DNA from 4 places in the Neobacillus sp. SAB-20_R2A genome. Region 3 is predicted to be linked to each of the others. Evidence: riboswitches for the same ligand, from Rfam matches in the RefSeq annotation. Region 3 holds a riboswitch; each other region holds the start of a gene.
The links. Region 3 has a riboswitch for cyclic di-GMP ahead of V5M37_RS28495 (hypothetical protein). Riboswitches for the same ligand answer to the same signal wherever they lie in the genome.
Positions count from the first base shown of each region.

Region 1: another riboswitch for cyclic di-GMP. It lies ahead of V5M37_RS15030 (hypothetical protein); the one in region 3 lies ahead of V5M37_RS28495 (hypothetical protein).
Region 2: another riboswitch for cyclic di-GMP. It lies ahead of V5M37_RS26705 (DUF5667 domain-containing protein); the one in region 3 lies ahead of V5M37_RS28495 (hypothetical protein).
Region 4: another riboswitch for cyclic di-GMP. It lies ahead of V5M37_RS26040 (DMT family transporter); the one in region 3 lies ahead of V5M37_RS28495 (hypothetical protein).

Region 1 is NZ_CP145895.1:3,082,794-3,087,314, reverse strand. It holds gene V5M37_RS15040 (alpha/beta hydrolase) at 227-1,102, shown strand; gene V5M37_RS15035 (metallophosphoesterase family protein) at 1,444-2,646, shown strand; cyclic di-GMP riboswitch class I at 2,816-2,903, shown strand; gene V5M37_RS15030 (hypothetical protein) at 2,932-3,147, shown strand; gene V5M37_RS15025 (TIGR03943 family putative permease subunit) at 3,217-4,083, opposite strand; gene V5M37_RS15020 (permease) at 4,097-4,521, opposite strand, start outside.
Region 2 is NZ_CP145895.1:5,441,236-5,445,756, forward strand. It holds gene V5M37_RS26705 (DUF5667 domain-containing protein) at 208-1,506, opposite strand; cyclic di-GMP riboswitch class I at 1,594-1,679, opposite strand; gene V5M37_RS26710 (mechanosensitive ion channel family protein) at 1,873-2,988, opposite strand; gene V5M37_RS26715 (staygreen family protein) at 3,282-3,737, opposite strand; gene V5M37_RS26720 (glycerophosphodiester phosphodiesterase family protein) at 3,982-4,521, shown strand, end outside.
Region 3 is NZ_CP145895.1:5,839,864-5,844,384, reverse strand. It holds gene V5M37_RS28510 (hypothetical protein) at 1-45, shown strand, start outside; gene V5M37_RS28505 (helix-turn-helix domain-containing protein) at 82-420, opposite strand; gene V5M37_RS28500 (hypothetical protein) at 437-1,372, opposite strand; cyclic di-GMP riboswitch class II at 1,797-1,878, shown strand; gene V5M37_RS28495 (hypothetical protein) at 1,915-2,412, shown strand; cyclic di-GMP riboswitch class II at 2,714-2,798, shown strand; gene V5M37_RS28490 (OmpL47-type beta-barrel domain-containing protein) at 2,829-4,521, shown strand, end outside.
Region 4 is NZ_CP145895.1:5,284,707-5,289,227, forward strand. It holds gene motA (flagellar motor stator protein MotA) at 1-365, shown strand, start outside; gene V5M37_RS26035 (flagellar motor protein MotB) at 441-1,166, shown strand; cyclic di-GMP riboswitch class I at 1,246-1,341, shown strand; gene V5M37_RS26040 (DMT family transporter) at 1,674-2,612, shown strand; gene V5M37_RS26045 (sulfite exporter TauE/SafE family protein) at 2,692-3,522, opposite strand; gene V5M37_RS26050 (anaerobic sulfatase maturase) at 3,546-4,521, opposite strand, start outside.

The DNA.
Region 1 (4,521 bases), 2.8 Mb from region 3:
GAATATTGACGGTAAGCCGCGCGGATTCCTTGCCTTTGCCGGAGGAGTCGGGCTGTATCGATTAATATGTGATGATGTTGCAGCAAGAGGCTATGAAGGGTTTACCACTGTGCTAGCAGATAATAGCACGGATGATAGCAAAGTGAAGGAGGGATTTTTCGTGTCAAACATTGATCCTCAAGCATGGTTTATTTTAAAACAATTAGAGTCCGCAGGTGCCCCGCCTATGGAGCAGCTTACCCCTGAACTAGCCAGGATGGGTGATTTTAGTCTATTAGCGGGCGCGCCTGAAGAGGTAGCCAAAGTAGAAAACAGGACCATTCCGGTACAGGGAGGGGAAATCCCTGTCCGCATTTACACGCCGGCGGGTGAAGGGCCATTCCCTGCATTGGTTTACTACCATGGCGGGGGCTGGGTTATCGGCAACCTGGATACTGTTGACGTGCCTTGCCGGATGTTAGCAAACAGAGCTGGATGTGTTGTCGTATCCGTCGATTACCGCTTGGCGCCGGAACACAAATTCCCAACTGCCGCTGAGGATTCGTATGCTGCTGCTAAATGGGTGGCGGAAAATGCTGCATCCATTCAAGTAGACGCCGAGCGAATTGCCGTAGGCGGTGACAGTGCGGGCGGAAACCTTGCTGCGGTTGTGGCCTTGATGGCTCGTGAACAGGAAGGCCCTTCATTTGCCTATCAAATGCTCATTTATCCAGTTACCAATCACGCTTATGACACGGACTCTTATCGTGATAATGCAGAGGGTTACTTTTTAACAAAAAATACAATGGTCTGGTTCTGGAATCATTATCTACGTAATGAAGAGGATGGCCAAAATCCGTATGCTTCGCCATTATTGGCAGAGGATTTAAGCGGACTTCCGCCAGCGCTGGTGATTACGGCAGGCTTTGATCCGTTGCGAGATGAAGGGGAAGCCTATGCGGAACGGCTGAAAGCAGCAGGCGTACCGGTGGAATCGACACGCTATGACGGAATGATTCACGGTTTCTTCTGGATGCCAGGGGTGCTGACGGAAGCACATAACGCCATCAACCAGGCGGCCAATGCCTTGAAGGATGCATTTAATGCTATAAAAACTAGATAGATATATTGCAGATTTTTTAGGAGGCTAAATCAAAACTGGAAGAGCATGTATTTAATTAAACCATTCTAAAATTGACCTTAAAATAATCAAATGAAAACAGGGTGGTCCTATCAGTGGCTACTCTGTTTTTCTATTAGCACCTGAATTTTGGTGTGATTTTTACAATTCTTTTTAATGGATTTTTTCATAATCATTAGGTGAATTATCTTTGTCTAGAATTCTTTACCAATTTATAATCAACAATTTACATAACCTATACAGAGAATTAAAATCTCCTTGCTATGTTAGTAATAGATATATTTTTTAAACTGTGAACTTAAAAAACTAGAGGAGGTTTTGTTATGAGTAATCTGGATTCACAAAAAGAGATGGACAGAAGGAAATTTATCAAAATCGGGGGAATAGGTACACTTGCTTTAACACTCGGAGCAGCCGGCCTTCCAAAAGATTTGTTTACTGGGACAGCCTATGCCGAATTAAATGATGATATGAAGCTTCAATTTAATCCAGACGGCAAATTCAAGATTGTTCAGTTTAATGATACACAGGATGATGAAAATATTGACCGCCGTACCATACAGCTGATGGAAAAAGTTCTTGATACAGAGAAACCAGATTTTGTAGTCCTTAACGGAGACAACATCACTGGGGGCTGTGACACACCTATCGAAATGAAACAAGCCATCAACAATGTGGCGAAGCCGATGGAGCAAAGAGGGATTAAGTGGGCCATTACATACGGAAACCATGATGAGGATTCCACCCCAAAAAGCGGTCTAAATGAGGAGGACATGCTGGGTATTTATATGTCTTACCGATACAATATGAACACACCTGGGGTAAAAGACATTACAGGTACTGGAAACATGAATCTTCTTATCAAAAATTCAAAAGGGACGGATGCGGCGTTCAACCTCTGGCTGCTTGACAGTGGAAGATATGCTCCTGATACAATTGCGGGTCAAGATTTTCAAGGATACCCGACATGGGATTGGCTCCGTATGAACCAAGTCAGCTGGTATTATGAGACGTCAAAAAAACTGGAACAGCAATGGGGGCATAAAGTTCCATCGCTAGTATTTATTCATATACCGCTTTGGGAGCACAGATTTATGTGGTTTGGAAGTGTTGACGGAAGAACGGATGCTCATCACGCAAAGGCCTTGATTAAACACAATATTGTGGGCGAAAGAAATGAAGAGGAATGCCCGGGTCCAATCAACAGCGGAATGTTTTCGGCCATGCTGGAAAGAGGGGATGTCAAAGGGGTCTTCTGTGGACACGACCATGTCAATACATATATGGGTAATTATTATGGAATCTTGCTTGGCTATTCTGGCAGCACAGGTTTTGGCGCATACGGACTAACGGGGGCTGACCGAAATAGATTGCGCGGTGCCAGAGTTTTCAATTTAGATGAAAACACGAAGGATGTGCTAGTGGAAACTCATATGGTGTTTGCTAAAGATTATGGCATCGATTTGACTGCCAATGACCAAAGTACTGCGCCTGCACCGATAGATGAAAGCAAAAAGAAAAAGTGATCAAAAGCTAATTTTAATATGAAGCATAGGGACGGTTCTCGCACCTCAATTTCTAGCAAAAATGAGGCATAAGAACCGTCCCTATGCATCGTCTGGTTCATTTTTACCAGAAATAATTTTGTTATGTAATATTTGAAAAAATTGTAATATAATATAAATAATTAGTTTATTTAGATAAAGGCAAACCACTCGAAAGATTGGGACGCAAAGCTACAGGTCTAAGGGTTCGATGAAACTAGGATGGCTGAGCTGCCTAAAATAGTAGATATTTTAGGGGGATTTCATGTGACTACACTTGCTTATGACAACGAACTTGAAATGGATGTGGTGGAACTTAGTGATGAAAATATTATAGAGGGGTACATTACCGCTTTACTAAAAATGGCCGACAAAAATTATAAATTGTTAGAAAATGAATTGTTGAAAAGAAGGTTATTTTTGGTTGCCTTAGAACGCTACGATAGAAGAAAGGCGTTTTTCCACTCCGTCTTTTCTGACTAGAGCACAGAAGCCACTCGAAAAAGAAAGCTCCAAGGACTTTTTAAAGTGCTTGGAGCTTTCTTTTTTATTTTAAAAACTATTCCGATAAACATAAGCATCTTTCGGCTGCTCGATGATTTTATAATCCGTCACTTTTAAAATAGGGATTTTCATTTTAAAAGGTTGATAATACATCGTGTCCATCGTTCCCGTTACTTCGTACCACTGATCATTTGGGATGTGGACATTTTCAGGGAATTGAATCATCATTCCGAACACACCAGAGTCGGCAATACAGTGAATAATCCCAAATCGGAATAAAAAGATTTGGTTACCGTTTAATCCCGGACCGTTATATGAAAAACCCTTCATCGTCATGGTTTTCCCAACAAATTCCCCGGAAAAGTTGTAGATGACTTCCAGACCTTTTAAATAGTCCTCATCTGTTAAGGTAATATGGTCATTTCCTTTATACGATTTGAATTCCTTTTTGACTAAATCCGTAAATGCATCCTGGCCCATAAATTTACTCATGTCGGGATTTAATATTTGATGCATGCCATAACGGTCGGCCCCGTCCTCTAACGTAGGAAAACTAAATCCTTTGGCATTAACTAATTGTGAATCTAGGGTCGCTACCGGCAAAAACACACCTGTCAAAGCTGGAAGGACAATCATCGTATACGAAACCGTTCTTTTTAGCTTTTTTCCAAAAGAAGGCTTTTTATGGTCATGTGAATGATCGTGATGGCATTCATGACATTCCAATTCTATCTCTGATTTTTTCTCTTTAAGGTACCATCTGATTCCTTCTACAATAGTTAGGAAGAATAGGGCATAAATCATACTGTAGGAAAGAAAGGAATACTTCATATTAATATACTTCGAAATGTTTCCTGATAAATGCAAATAGAAAAACAAGTTGGTAAACAATAATAAAATCACGACGCGAAACATTTTCTTCCCTCCTTTAGAGTAGTAGTGAACCGATAAATACGAATGCTGAAATTAACGAAACAAGCAGGATGACGAATTTTGGCTTAAACGTCCCGAACATCATCAGCAGGTTCTTGATGTCAACCATCGCACCAAACACCAAGAATGTCACAATTGAACTTTGTGAAAATGTGTTTCTGAAAGACGAAGCAACAAACGCATCCGCTTCAGAACAAATTGATAAAATGAACGCCAGCGCCATCATGACAAGAACACCCGCTACTTTGGAATGACCAAGTGCCGCTAACGTAGAAGTCGGAATAAATGTTTGCATCGCTGAAGCGATTAACGAACCCATCACCAAGTACTTCCCGACGTGGAAAAATTCATCGATGGTATGAGTGATCACGCTGACCAATTTTTGCTTCGTATTTTGTTTCGAATGGTCATGGACATGAA
Region 2 (4,521 bases), 400 kb from region 3:
ATTAAGAAGCGCGAGAACCGTCCCTAGGTTCTGCCTGGTTCCTGGGGTTTATCTGAGGTTACAGCTCTATCATATAATATTTTAAATTGCTTTTCATCTTTTTACCATTTAGGGGGTGCAAAAAATTAGAGGCATGAGAACCGTCCCCATGCATCAGTGGCGAATCAAAAAATGATGCATGAGAACCGTCCCCATGCATCATTCTTTTTACTGACCTTCTGTTTTCTTTGAGTTTTCCTGGGCCTTTTTGGCTTGTTCGGCCTGCTTCTGTGCTTTTTCGCGTTGTTGTTCCAGAGCCTTTTGGGCTTGTTCTTTCGCTTGTTCTGCCTGCTTTGCGGCCTCTTCACGTTTTTGCTCTGCTAGTTTTGCCGCATCAGCACGTTTTTGTTCCTCTATTTTAACTGCCGCCTCACGCTGGCTTTCTGCCAGTTTTTGCGCTTCTGCTTTAGCTTGATTTACAGTGGTCTGTGCAACTGCCTTAACTTTCTCAAGAGGCTTTTGCTCAGTTTCCTCGGCAGCCTCATTCGTGGCTTTTTCAACATCTGCCGTATTTGCGGTATCTTCCGTAGACTCCATATTTACTTCTTCAGGTTGTTCATTGGTGGTTTCATCTTCCACTTCGCCCGCGGCTTGGTCGTCCCCAGTGTTTTCCTGCTTAAGCTCCAACTCCGCTAACTTCTTGTTGATTTTCTTTTCAATCTTTTCTTGGACTTTGCTGACATTCTTGGCTAACGCCTCTTTTGCACGAGGATTGTCCACTTTTTCCAAAGCGGTCTGCAACGCTAACAGGTTAGCAGCAAACTTAGCCTCAATCGCTGCCCGGACTGGGTCAACAGGTGCTGCCGTTTCGTCGCCTTCAACAGTTGTACCATCATCGTTAGTCGCTGGTTCATCTTCAGACGTCCCAGGCTGAGAATCCTCAACCGCCTCACCTTGCTGATATTTGGCCAAAGCCAATTCCTGTTGTTCCAGCGCTTGTTGAAGCGTTTCATTGGCTAATTCCTCTTCGCCAGAAGCAAGCAACGCCTCTGCCTCTTTAATGCGTTCCTCCGCGAAAGATGCCAGCAACTCGGACTCTTTTACTTCATCAAAGGTTAACGCTAATTGAACATTCTCCATTAATTTTTTTACAAAGTAGAAAAAATCTCCAGGTAGTAAAGATGGTTCTTCACCTGATACTTCTGTCGTACCCTCTGTTTGCGTAGCATCGGTTGTTGTTTCAGTAGTATCTGCTGCAGCCCCCGCATCCACGGTAGTTGTTGGTTCGGAAGCCTCCGAAGATGTTGCCTCTGCATCGGTTGATTCAAATTCAGTAGTTGTATCAACTGTTTGTCCTTCCTGAACCGTCTGATCCTGTTGAACAGTGTCTTCTGTTGGTGTAGCAGTCGTCACGGGTTCCTCCGCGAACGCCGAGCCTGCTCCACCAGAAAACACAAATCCCGCAGCTACGACACTTGTCGCAAGAACATTGCGAACCTTTTTGAACGACTGATTACTTTTTTGCATAAAAAAATTCCTCCTAAACTAGTTTTTGTTTAAAGGAAGAATCTCGAAATAAACTCTATTAAACTAGAGCCTTTTCGCGATTCTTCATTTGGCAACCCAGCCGCCATAGCGATATATGCCTTAGGCCTGTGACTTTGCGTCTCTACCTTTCGATAGATTTGCCTTTTACAAATGAAGAACGACACCCAAAAGACTCCCGTCCATCATTTTCTACTTAAATATATAACAAACAACAAAAAATGAGTAGATGGTCCCGTTAAAATGATGCAGAGGGACGGTTCTTATGCATCAAAATAGTTGTCAAACCCTTAAATAACAAAACTATGCTCCAAAAAATGATGCACGAGAACCGTCCCCATGCATCACTCAATCAACAGAGCCCATTGTTTGGAATACTTCGTTTGTTTGTGGGGTGACGTAGAGGGTTCGGCTTGGGAAGGCTATTTCTACTGCCTCTTCCTCTAGTATTGCCATGATTTCTAGATTGATTTCGTGTTTGATTTTTACGTGTTCTGCCCAAACGGTCGAGTTTGTGAAAAAGTAAATCAAAACATCGAGACTGCTCTCATTATAGTGGTCGAACGCGACCATAATGGTATCCGGGTGGATTTCTTCATGAGTCCTTAGCAATTGTTCAATCCGCCTTACTACTCGTTCCAATTCTTCCTTCGTGGTTTTATAGTTAAGTCCTAAGTGAAAATCGATCTTTCTTTTTCCCATACGGCTCCAGTTCGTAATCGCTTCGTTCGCGAGTGTCGCATTTGGAACCGTCACTAGAGCTTGGCTAAAGGTTCGAACCTTCGTGCTTCTAAAATTGATATCTTCGACGATTCCCTCAACGCTCGGCGTCTTGATCCAATCTCCAATCGAAAAAGGTTTTTCCGTGACAATCACGACCCCGCCAATGAGATTCCCAACAGCTTCCTTTGCCGCTAAAGCAAAGGCAAGTCCCCCTAAGCCAAGGCCGGCAACCAATCCATTGACATCATAATTAAATTCCTGCCCGATAATACTGATACTAATGGCGATAATAATGACGCGAATGGTCCTCGAAATAAACGGAAGAAGAATCAAATCAATCTTATTGTTCATTTTTTCATTAACACTGATCAATATTCCTGTGCTAGGAGAGGACAAATTAAACAATCCCCATGTAATTAAAACAATGATCATCGAACGCAAAAATTTGATAAACAACGCATTTTGCTGCTCCATAAAAGGGAAATAATCCATCGCCAGGTACAAACCTACAATAATAAACGCCCACCCTAAAGGACGCTCAAAACTCAAACAAATCTGTGTTAAAAATTCAGTCGGTGTTTTGCGGGCCAATTTTACAATCAACTGAAACACATATTTGGTAAACAGGTTTCTAAAAAGAATAAATACAGCCAAAATTCCAATCGAAATTCCTAAATTTTTTAACATGTCATAGTCTATGTCCGCCGTTGAAAAAGCCAATACCAAAGAATCCAAAGACATTTCAAAAATACCTTCCCTCTACTCCAAGACTTTATAACATCATTAAACCATTACAACGAAATATAATAACTTTTTAAAAAAAATAATGGAATACATCAATAGTCTCAGATTGAAGCACGGGGACGGTTCTCTTGCCTCACAATTGCCTGTACTGAGTCAGCTTTGAGGCAGAGGGACGGTTCTTATGTTTCAAAAAATGGTGTACTAGAAGTCAAAAGTCAATCCGATTATTACCAATAGTTAAGTTAGGGGAAATGGCGGGCAACAACTGAAATGAGGCACGAGAACCGTCCCTACGTATAATGACGCGGAGTACGATAGTACATGGTCTGGTTAAAGGCTGGATAGATTGAGTTAAAGTGTATAAAGATGTTTGCATCGAGCAGTTCGGGATACTGACGGAAAAGACATTGGTCGCCATAGATGATAGCAGATAGGGCAAGGTTCAATTCACGCTGGAAGATCAGGAATCGCCGCTGTGCCGTTTGTTCATCAAATTCCCCTCCACTCACATACACATTTCCGCTTAAAATAGGCGCCCCCTTCTTTGTTGTCATCCATTCTGCCATTACTTCATCACGCTTGGAAACGTTAATACCTGTTAAATCATAATGATAGCCAATGCTCAAAAACAAGTCACCTGTCGTATCGGAATGTGTCAAAGTGTATTTTCGGCCATAAACCTGCAACGATGGTGAGGAAGGCAAGCAGTTAACATGCAGCTTAGAAGGATTGAAATCAGGATTCATAAACATACTCCCTATAAAAGATTTAACCCTTTATAGAATATTTCGAAAAAATGAAGACTGTGAACCATTCTGGCGGTACTTTTGTTTAGAGTAACTGGCGATGATGCATGAGAACCGTCCCCATGCATCAAAAGACCTGTTTTTGGCCGATTTACAATATTCTCAAATTCTATTAATAGCGGCTCAATATTTCTCCTGTATTTTTAGATATGAAATACATATTCTTACAGGAGTTGATGGAAGAATGAGAAAGAGTTTAGTAGCAGGATTGGCTTGTTTGTCTTTGGCGGTAACGGCCGCCGCCCCTTATGCCGCATTGGCCAAGCCGATTGAAATTTCTCCGACTGAAAATGGACAATCGACTTTGCGCCCGCTTACCTCTGATGTGGCGGTGATTGCCCACCGCGGTGCCTCCGCTTATGGCCCGGAACATACTCTTGCAGCCTACAAGCAGGCGATGACGCTGAAGGCAGATTATGTAGAATTTGATTTGCAAATGACCAAGGATGGTCAGCTGATCGCGATGCATGATGAAACACTGGCGAGGACAACGAATGCCAAGGAGCTTTATCCGGACCGGGCACCATGGCGGGTAAAGGATTTTACCCTCGATGAAATCAAGCGTTTGGATGCAGGTTCCTGGTTTAACAAAGCTTACCCGGACAAGGCGAAACAAGCGTACATCGGACAGCAGGTACCAACCCTTGAGGAAGCCATCGAGTTTGTCAAACAGCACGGAAACGGCAAAGTCGGCCTCTATATGGAAACAAAAGCACCGAACGTT
Region 3 (4,521 bases):
ATGGTGGTTTATGTAGCGCTGAATACAGGAAGTATTGGGTTTTAGGCATATAAAGGGGTGAAGAAACCACCCCATTTGAATCTAATGGAACAATTTTGAAAAAATGCCTTTTAGCGAATTCCCTTTTTTAAAATAAATATCTTCTCGCACCTTTTCGTTGATAGCCTGCCAAAGCATGATTTCTACGTCCGAGAGCTGCTTGGATTCCTCCTCTTTTAGGAAAGCGGCAAAATAGTCTAACGGCACTCCGTAAAATCTTGAAATATCCGCCATGATCTCAAACGAAACAGACTTACGATCCCCTTTTTCAAGCATGCTTAAATATTGAAGGGTGATCCCGGTCCCCTTTGCAACTTCTTCGAGTCGTAAATTTCTTTCTAATCTTAATCTTCTTAACTCCTGCCCCAATGGAGTGGCCATAGTATACCTCCTTCCCCTACTCAATTTCCGAGCTGTATTTAATCGTTATGATATAGTACCAGCTAACTGCAGCTTCAAATAATGTGATAATAAGTTCTTCTGATTTTCTTGGAATTTTAAAATATCTTTGTATTTGATAGTGAAGCAGCTCGTGAAAAATAGTTTGTAATTGCTCAGGGTAATCCATTTTGTCGTCAATGATAATCATTGTTTTCTCAGGATAATAAACACCTTTTATATCTTTCAAATCCATAAAAACAATAGGGATTTTATATTTTCTTGCTATCTTCTTCGTTAATAAATTGATCTGGGATTGATTAATCGACATAAACTGCTTATGGAGGTATCCAATAATAGTATAGTAGGTAAGAAATAGAATAAGAACTAGATTAACTTCAAGCCGATTGAAGAAAGATAGTATAGGAAATATAACCGCCACTTCAAACATCATTGGCCCAAATCGATCCAAAAATAGCTTACTGGATACTACTCCAGTTTCAAGATAAACATAGACATATTTCAGAACGATGCTTAGAGTCAACATAAGCAGCATAGTAAGATACCTAGCTAAATAAGACTTGTCACTATATTCATTATATATCTCGTTGCAGATAATGATAATAATAATATACATGGAGAGCAAGGATATCCTAGCATGGATGCTACCTTTTTTTAGAATAAAACTGGCAACTAAACAATCAACAAGCAGATAAATGAAACCGTAAACAATGGAGAAACGATCAAATATTAGTAAAGATAATATTACATGAAAAAAGGAATAGCCAAAACCGGAAAAAACCTTCAAATTAATTTGGTCAAACAGGACCATAATGCAAAGAAAGAAAACAATATTCCATTCCAGCTCTTCGGGGAAAACAATAAATAAATCTGTCAAAGCTATAGAAGGAATAAGGAAAAACAAATAGATATGCTGCCGCCTGAAATGATTCATGACGATTCTCCTGTTAATCAGTACTTTTATACCATTTTTAATTATGTTACTTGAGAAAATTTACAATTTAAATAATTATTTTTCTACAAAAAATTAAAATTTTGACGGATTTTGTCTTTCGAAAGTTATTTAATTCCACTATTGTTTAATATATTCTTAATATAGAACTTTGTAAGATTCTAACTTTATTTTCCTCCTATTTTTTAAACGCACTAACAAAGGTTAGTGCTCTTTTTTTATGAATGGGAATGAAATTTGCAAAACTAACATGAATTATGTCGGAGGAAAAAACCACCATTAAACTATAGTTTAATCTATAATGAATTCATAGAAACGATATTTTTATATTAAAGTGGCCACGCAATATTACAAAATGTCGTGAATTTAAGGATGTAATGATAGTTTTTAAACCGAATTTACATCCTTAACTCGGGGAAGCTTTGAAGTATAGCCTTAAATTGGACACTTGGGCTATATGGAGCTAGTAGTGTAACCGGCCCTCTTAGGTTTTAAAAATTATTTTTCTAAGAGGAGAGAGGACTATGAAGAAGATTTTATCAGGGGTAGCAGCAGGAGCTTTAGCTCTAGGAATTATGGCAAGTTCAGCTTTTGCGGCAGTAACCATCGACCCGTCAACAGGAAAAGGGTTTGTGGGTAAAGGTGATGTCCAAACTGCGCTAGGGTACAATAATGCTAAAATGCAGGCTGAAGCTAATAATCTTGTTTTCACGTATAAATCAGAAGAAACTTATGCAATTACGGTCACATGGGATACTGGTGAGGGTACAAGAGGAGAGGAAACTCATTACGTAGCACATGAAAGGACCTCTTCTGTTGATAGCAACGTTTCATATGATCCAAGAAAAGCAAACCAATATACTGGTTTTAATCTGATAGGATATGAAGGCATTTTAACGGAGGTTGGTAACATTCCTGCGGTTGGAGAAGAGTTCCCAGGAAATTCAGGGCATACTGTAACTGCTGTTGAGTTAGTTTCATCTACCGGCGGTTTATATGTGAATGGGGTTGCACTTCAGTAATACGTTGATTATGTTTGCCGATTTCGTAAGCTCAAGAAGGTGCTCTTAAGGGGGACCTTCTTTTTTGGATTTATTGTGAATTCTACAATTGTTTAATAATTCCCTAAAGTTTTGTTGAAATTTGCCGAAAATTAGTTGGAACATGTCGAAGGGAAAAAATACCTATAAACTATAGTTTAAATTATAATATTTTCATAGATATATAGTTCTATAAACAGAACACACCCTATGAAGTTGATATCGATTTGGGGAGTAATGGGAAGAGGGTGAGCTATGAAATTATCATTTCAGGCAATTCTTTTATTTTTTGGGAAGCGATGATATATAACCGGCAATCTGGACACTTAGGTTATATGGAGTTAGTAGTGTAACCGGCCCTCTTAGGTAGTTTGAAAAATGGATCTAGGAGGTAAATTATGAAGAAAAAAGTTTTACGAAAATACATTAATATAATGTTGATAGTTATATTAATGGGATCATTAAGTTCACCTGGGTTTGTACATGCCGATCCCGGAAATGGGAATCCTGGTAATTGTGATAACACACCAAGTAACCCTAACTGCGCTAAAGTAGATAAGACAGCCCCTTCATCACCTACGATTAACTTAAGCCCTAATATAACAGATTGGACCAATCAAAATGTTACTTTTACACTTACTCCTGGAAAAGATAATCAGGGTGGAAGTGGAGTTGTTAAAACTGAATATAAAATTGGGGATAATGGAGTCTGGCAACTGTATTCCGGACAGACTGTCATAGTTCCTGGTGAGGGTGAAATAACAATTATTGCTACATCGACAGATAATTCAGGTAATACAAGTGTTGAAGCAACGGCTGTTGTAAAATTAGATAAAACGGCTCCTTCAAGCCCAATTTTAACAGCTTCACCAAATGATTGGACAAACCAAGATAAAGTTACAGTTACTCTTTCATCAGGAACTGATAGTCTAAGTGGTGTTTTCAAAAACCAATATAAAATAGGTAATGGAACATGGACCGATTACTTGAATAGCCCAGTTGAAATTACCTCAGAAGGTATAACAACCATTTATGGACGAACCATTGACATAGCAGGGAATATTAGTAATCAAGGTCAAACAGAGGTGAAAATTGATAGATCTGGTCCAACACTGCCTACAATTATTCCAAGTGCCTCTAGTTGGACAAACCAAGATGTCACTTTTACCATAACTTCAGGTGCCGACAGTGGCAGTGGAGTTCAAAAGACACAATATAAAATTGGGACGGATAATGAAAATTGGATTGATTATTCAAATGATGCACTGGTAAAAGTAACGAATGAAGGGGAAACAAGGGTCTATGCCAGAACCTTGGATAATGTAAATAACCCGAGTACAGTTGCCGAGGCAACTATTAAAATTGATAGGACAGGTTCGACTAGTCCATCCATAATATTAACACCATCAACATGGACGAATGGTACAGTAACCTTTTCAGTTCAAAATGGTGAAAAAATCAGCGGTAGTCCAGTTGTAAAAAGCCAATATAAAATAAATGATGGTGATTGGCAAGATTACGAGGTACCAAGTGTAATTGATACAGAGGGACTCACAAAAATAACTGCACGGACAATTGATGAGGCAGGAAACTACAGTCATGAAACAAATGAATATGCAAAAATTGATACACATGCACCAACATCTCCAGAAATTATTCCTAGCACGACTGATTGGACTAATCAAAATGTAACTTTCACACTTACCCCTGGGGTTGATGAAGTCAATGGAAGTGGTGTTAGGGAGACTCAATATAAAATTGGTGAAAATGGTACTTATATTAAATATGAAGGTAAAGTAACCATTGAGTCAGAAGGACAGACTGTTATATTTGCTAGAACGGTTGATGATGCAGGGAACACTAGTGAATCTGTAAGTGTAACTGTAAAATTTGATAAGACTGCTCCAAGCGAGCCAGGTATATCTTCTAACCATCCTGATTGGACAAAGGAAAATGTAATTGTAACCCTTACCGATGGTCTGGATGAACAGAATGGCAGTGGTTATAAAAAGACACAATATAAAATTGATGATGGAGATTGGCAAGATTATACGTCACCTATTGATTTTGATCAAGCAGGTGAGTATAAAG
Region 4 (4,521 bases), 560 kb from region 3:
TCGTCTTCAGCCAGGCGGGGACGTACGCGCCGACACTAGGCGTTTTGGGTGCTGTGGTTGGTTTAATTGCTGCGCTCGGAAATCTTCAGGACATGGACAAACTCGGACACTCGATTGCCGCTGCCTTTATCGCAACACTGTTAGGGATCTTTTCCGGCTATGTCCTGTGGCATCCGATTTCCAATAAACTGAAGCGTATTGCGAAAAAAGAGCAGGACCTGAAACTGATGATGATGGAGGGACTTCTTGCCATCCAGGAAGGGTTAACACCTAAATTGATTGAACGAAAGCTGGCTGTTTATTTGCCAACAAAGGCACGTTTGAAACAGGAGGAAATGGTCGTGAAAGAGGTTGAGAGTCTGTAAGACTGTGAGTTCAAGCTGGAAAAATAGAGGCTTCGTTTTGAATAGGACATCTTGTAAGAAAGGAGGAATAGAATGGTGAGGAGGCGGAAACTGCAAGACCATGAAGAGCATATGGACGAAAGCTGGTTAATTCCTTACGCGGACCTTTTGACCCTGCTGCTTGCTTTGTTTATCGTCCTGTTTGCTTCGAGCAGTATCAATTCGGAAAAGTTGCAGCAAATCATGGTTTCGATGAATTCAGCTTTGAGCGGCAAAGGAAGCAGTTTGATTTTAAAAGAAAATGCCAGTTCGCCTACGGTGAAGCCGCTCGAAAAAACTGCCGGCGAGGAAGAGAAACAGGAAGAGAATGAAAAATTGCATAGCCTGATGGAGAATATTCAAAGCTATATCGAGGCACGCGGCTTGGAGAAGGTCATCACCGTTCAAGACGAGCCTAAGGGAATCAAGCTTTCCCTTAAGGATGTCATATTGTTTGAGTCCGGCAGCGCCGAATTGAAGGGAAATTCCCCTGCAATTTTGGGTGACTTGCTGGATTTGATTAAAGGAGTGCAAAACCCTATCAGCATTGAGGGCCACACGGATAATGTCCCGATTACCGGGGGCAGATTCAGGTCGAACTGGGAATTGTCTTCTGCCCGTGCTTTGTCCGTTCTTTACTTTTTCGAGCAAAATGGCATCTCTTCTGATAAATTGCAATTTGCCGGCTTTGGCGAGCAAAAGCCGCTGTATCCGAATGACACAGTAGAGCACCGCCAAGCTAACCGAAGGGTAGATATCATGATTCTGAAAGTCCAGGAATAATTTTTCCCAATATAAAAAACGGGAAAACACTTGCTGAGACAAGTTGTTCATCGTCAAAATAGTAGTAATTCCATAAATCGTACGAAAAAGGCAAACCCATTGAAAAATGGCGACGCAAAGCTACAGGGGCTAAGGTCATTGGTCATTCCGATCATCATGCTAGCCAGCTTCCGAATACGGACTCCTGCGATTTATGACAATAGAAGAGGGGTTGAAAATGGAATGAATACATTATTAGCTAAATTCAAAAAAGAGTGGCACTTGTTTAGGGTGAATTACCATGAGCTGTTGCTTGCAGACTGTCTTGACTATGAGTTGCAGTGCAAGCTCGAACAAAAGATTACTTACCATAAAATGAGATTAAATAGTTATTGTTAAGAATTAATTCCCCCCTTGATTGGTTTTGGACATGGAAAATAAAGGTCTACGAATTTCGAACAATATCTGCGATAATAGTAATAGATTTGTGTGAGTTCATTCAAAACACCATCAAGGAAGGAAGCAGCAATGAAACAATCTATAAGTTCAAAATCCATCAGCCTGGCGCTCACTATATCCATTATTGCCATATCGTTTTCGGCTATCTTTGTGAAATGGTCCGACGCGCCGGCTTCAATTTTAAGTATGTACCGAATGTTGTTTGCCAGTTTGTTATTGGCACCGATGGTCTGGGTGAAACGCAAGGAGTTTAAAAAAGTGAGTCCAAAGAATGGCGCCATGCTCTTTTTCTCCGGAGTTTTTCTGGCCCTGCATTTTGTTCTTTGGTTCGGCTCATTAAAGTTAACCACGGTTGCAAGCTCGACCATCATTCTCGCCCTGCAGCCGATCATTTCGCTGGTAGGCGGATTTTTTCTTTTTAAAGAAAGAACGACTGCTTCCGCACTGGCAACAATGGGGATAGCAATCATCGGAGCGATGATGATTGGCTGGGGAGACTTCGGTTTAAGCGCTGATGCCATCCGTGGCGATCTGCTCTCCTTTTTCAGCGTTATCGCGGTGGTCGGTTATTTATTTATTGGGCAAACCGTCGTGAAAAATGTATCCCACTGGATATACAGCTTTAGCGTGTTCCTTTGTGCGGGGATTGTGCTTGTTGTTTATAATCTGTGGGCCGGAGTGCCGTTTCTCGATTATCCGCCGAAGGAATGGGGGATTTTCCTGCTCTTGGCAATCGTTCCGAGCCTTAGCCATGTGATTAATAACTGGCTGCTAAACTATGTGAACGCCACGACCATTTCGATGAGTATTCTCGGCGAACCGGTCGGCAGCACCATTTTGGCTGTCATCTTACTCGGAGAGCGACTATCAGGCTGGCAAATCGCCGGCGGCCTCCTCGTCCTGCTCGGCGTCTTCTTCTTCATGAGCAAAAAACAAAAAGCCGCCCCACCAATGCAGAAAATAGCAGAAAACGAAAACTTCCACATAAACGAAACCCCCGGGGCCTAAGCTCGCAGGGGTTTTGATGCATGGGGACGGTTCTTGTGCCTCAAAATTTTGAGGCATGAGAACCGTCCCCATGCTTCTTTCAAGAAAAATACATCCGAACTCCAATAAATATTAATAGTACGGACAGCATTTGGATGATGACTTTGCCGGGGATTTTTTGCGAGAGCAGGACCCCGATTTGTGAGCCGACGATCACACCGATGCCGCCAAAGATGACAGCTGGCCAATCGACATGGCCATAGAATAGCTGCGCAATCACACCGATCGTTGAATAAAGGCAGAGCGAAAAAATGGACGTGGCCGCCGCATTGTGTGTCGGTACTTTAAATACATAGATTAAGATGGGAACGAGAAGCCAGCCGCCGCCGATCCCGAGGTAACTGGATAAAATGCCAATCACTAACCCGAGCGGAATCAGCCATTTTTCGAACAAACTGACATCTTCATTATCACCCGTATAAAGGGTATCCCCATTTCCGCTGGAGTCACCTGCCGCTATGTATGCATACCCATCAGAAGGCTGGTGCCTTTTTAATTTATCTGGAAGATTTTTAGTAAATAAAAAGATACCCAATCCAACCAACAACGTAGCAAATATCACATAGAAGTAACTAGATGAATAGAGTTGGAGCAGCCAAACCCCAAGAAAGGAACCAGGCAGGGCACCAATAGCGAGCGTAAGCCCCGTTCGATATTGAATCTTCTCTTGCTTTGCGTAACCAACCACACCAGACAAAGAATTAATTAACACGATAATAAGTCCTGATCCTGCAGCAATTGCAGGCTCCATTTTAAAAAGAAGCAGCAGTGCCGGCACAAAAATAAAACCGCCGCCGGCACCGACTATCGTTCCATAACCTCCAGCCAGGATCCCAATAAGTAAAAGCAAGAAGCCTGTTGTCAGATCCATTTTCATTCCCCCATTAAGGAAAGTTAAACCATTTGAACAAACTTTTCACAGCATTTTTTGAACTTCTTTCCGCTGCCGCATAGGCAGAAATCATTTCGCTCGGGCTTTGGACGGCCTGCTTTAAGATGATTTTGTAACCATTGAAGTTTTATACTTTCTGCCAATCTTTCCATTCGTTCATGTCCATGCTTATAAACCTGCATGTAGCTTTCACAGAAATAATCTGGATTCACCGTCTCATCTGCTTGGCTCCAGGCTCGATTTCTTGGACAGCCGCCATGGCATAGCTTTAAGAACTCACAGCTTTTGCACTTCTCCGGCAAAGTAGGCTTCAAGCCAAGAAAATCATCATACTTTGGACTATTAAGGATGTCTATTAGTGAATTCTGACCAACATTCCCGAGCTTATAATCATCATTAATATAAAAATCGCACGGATAGGCGTCGCCATTTTGTTCTAGAATCAGCGTTTTCGGACAGGTCTGACGGTGAATACATAATTCCGCCTCCTGATGCAGATAGGCACTCAGAATGTTATCAAAGAAACGGACAGACCGGTTCGGATTGCCGTCGTTATACCAGATGTCAAACGCCTCACATAAAAACTGACCGTATTGTTCCGGAGTAATCAAATATTGTCCCGGTTTATTCGGCTCCTGCGCCCGAAAGTCCATACAAGGTATAAACTGCACATGAGAAAAGCCTTCTTGCTGATAAAACTCCATCAGCTCTTTTGCCCGCCCCACATTGTCTTGGTGAATGACCGTTAAGATATTAAAATCGACATGATGTTTTCGCAAGTAATCAATTCCACGCATTACCCGGTCAAAGCTTCCCTTCCCATGCCCGGTCACCCTTCTCGCATCATTGATTTCCTTTGGGCCATCAAGACTGATCCCGATGAGGAAATTGTATTGTTTAAAAAATCGTGCCCAATCCTCGGTAATCAGCGTAGCATTCGTTTGCAGCGAGTTGCTGATGATGGTATTTTTTGGTGCG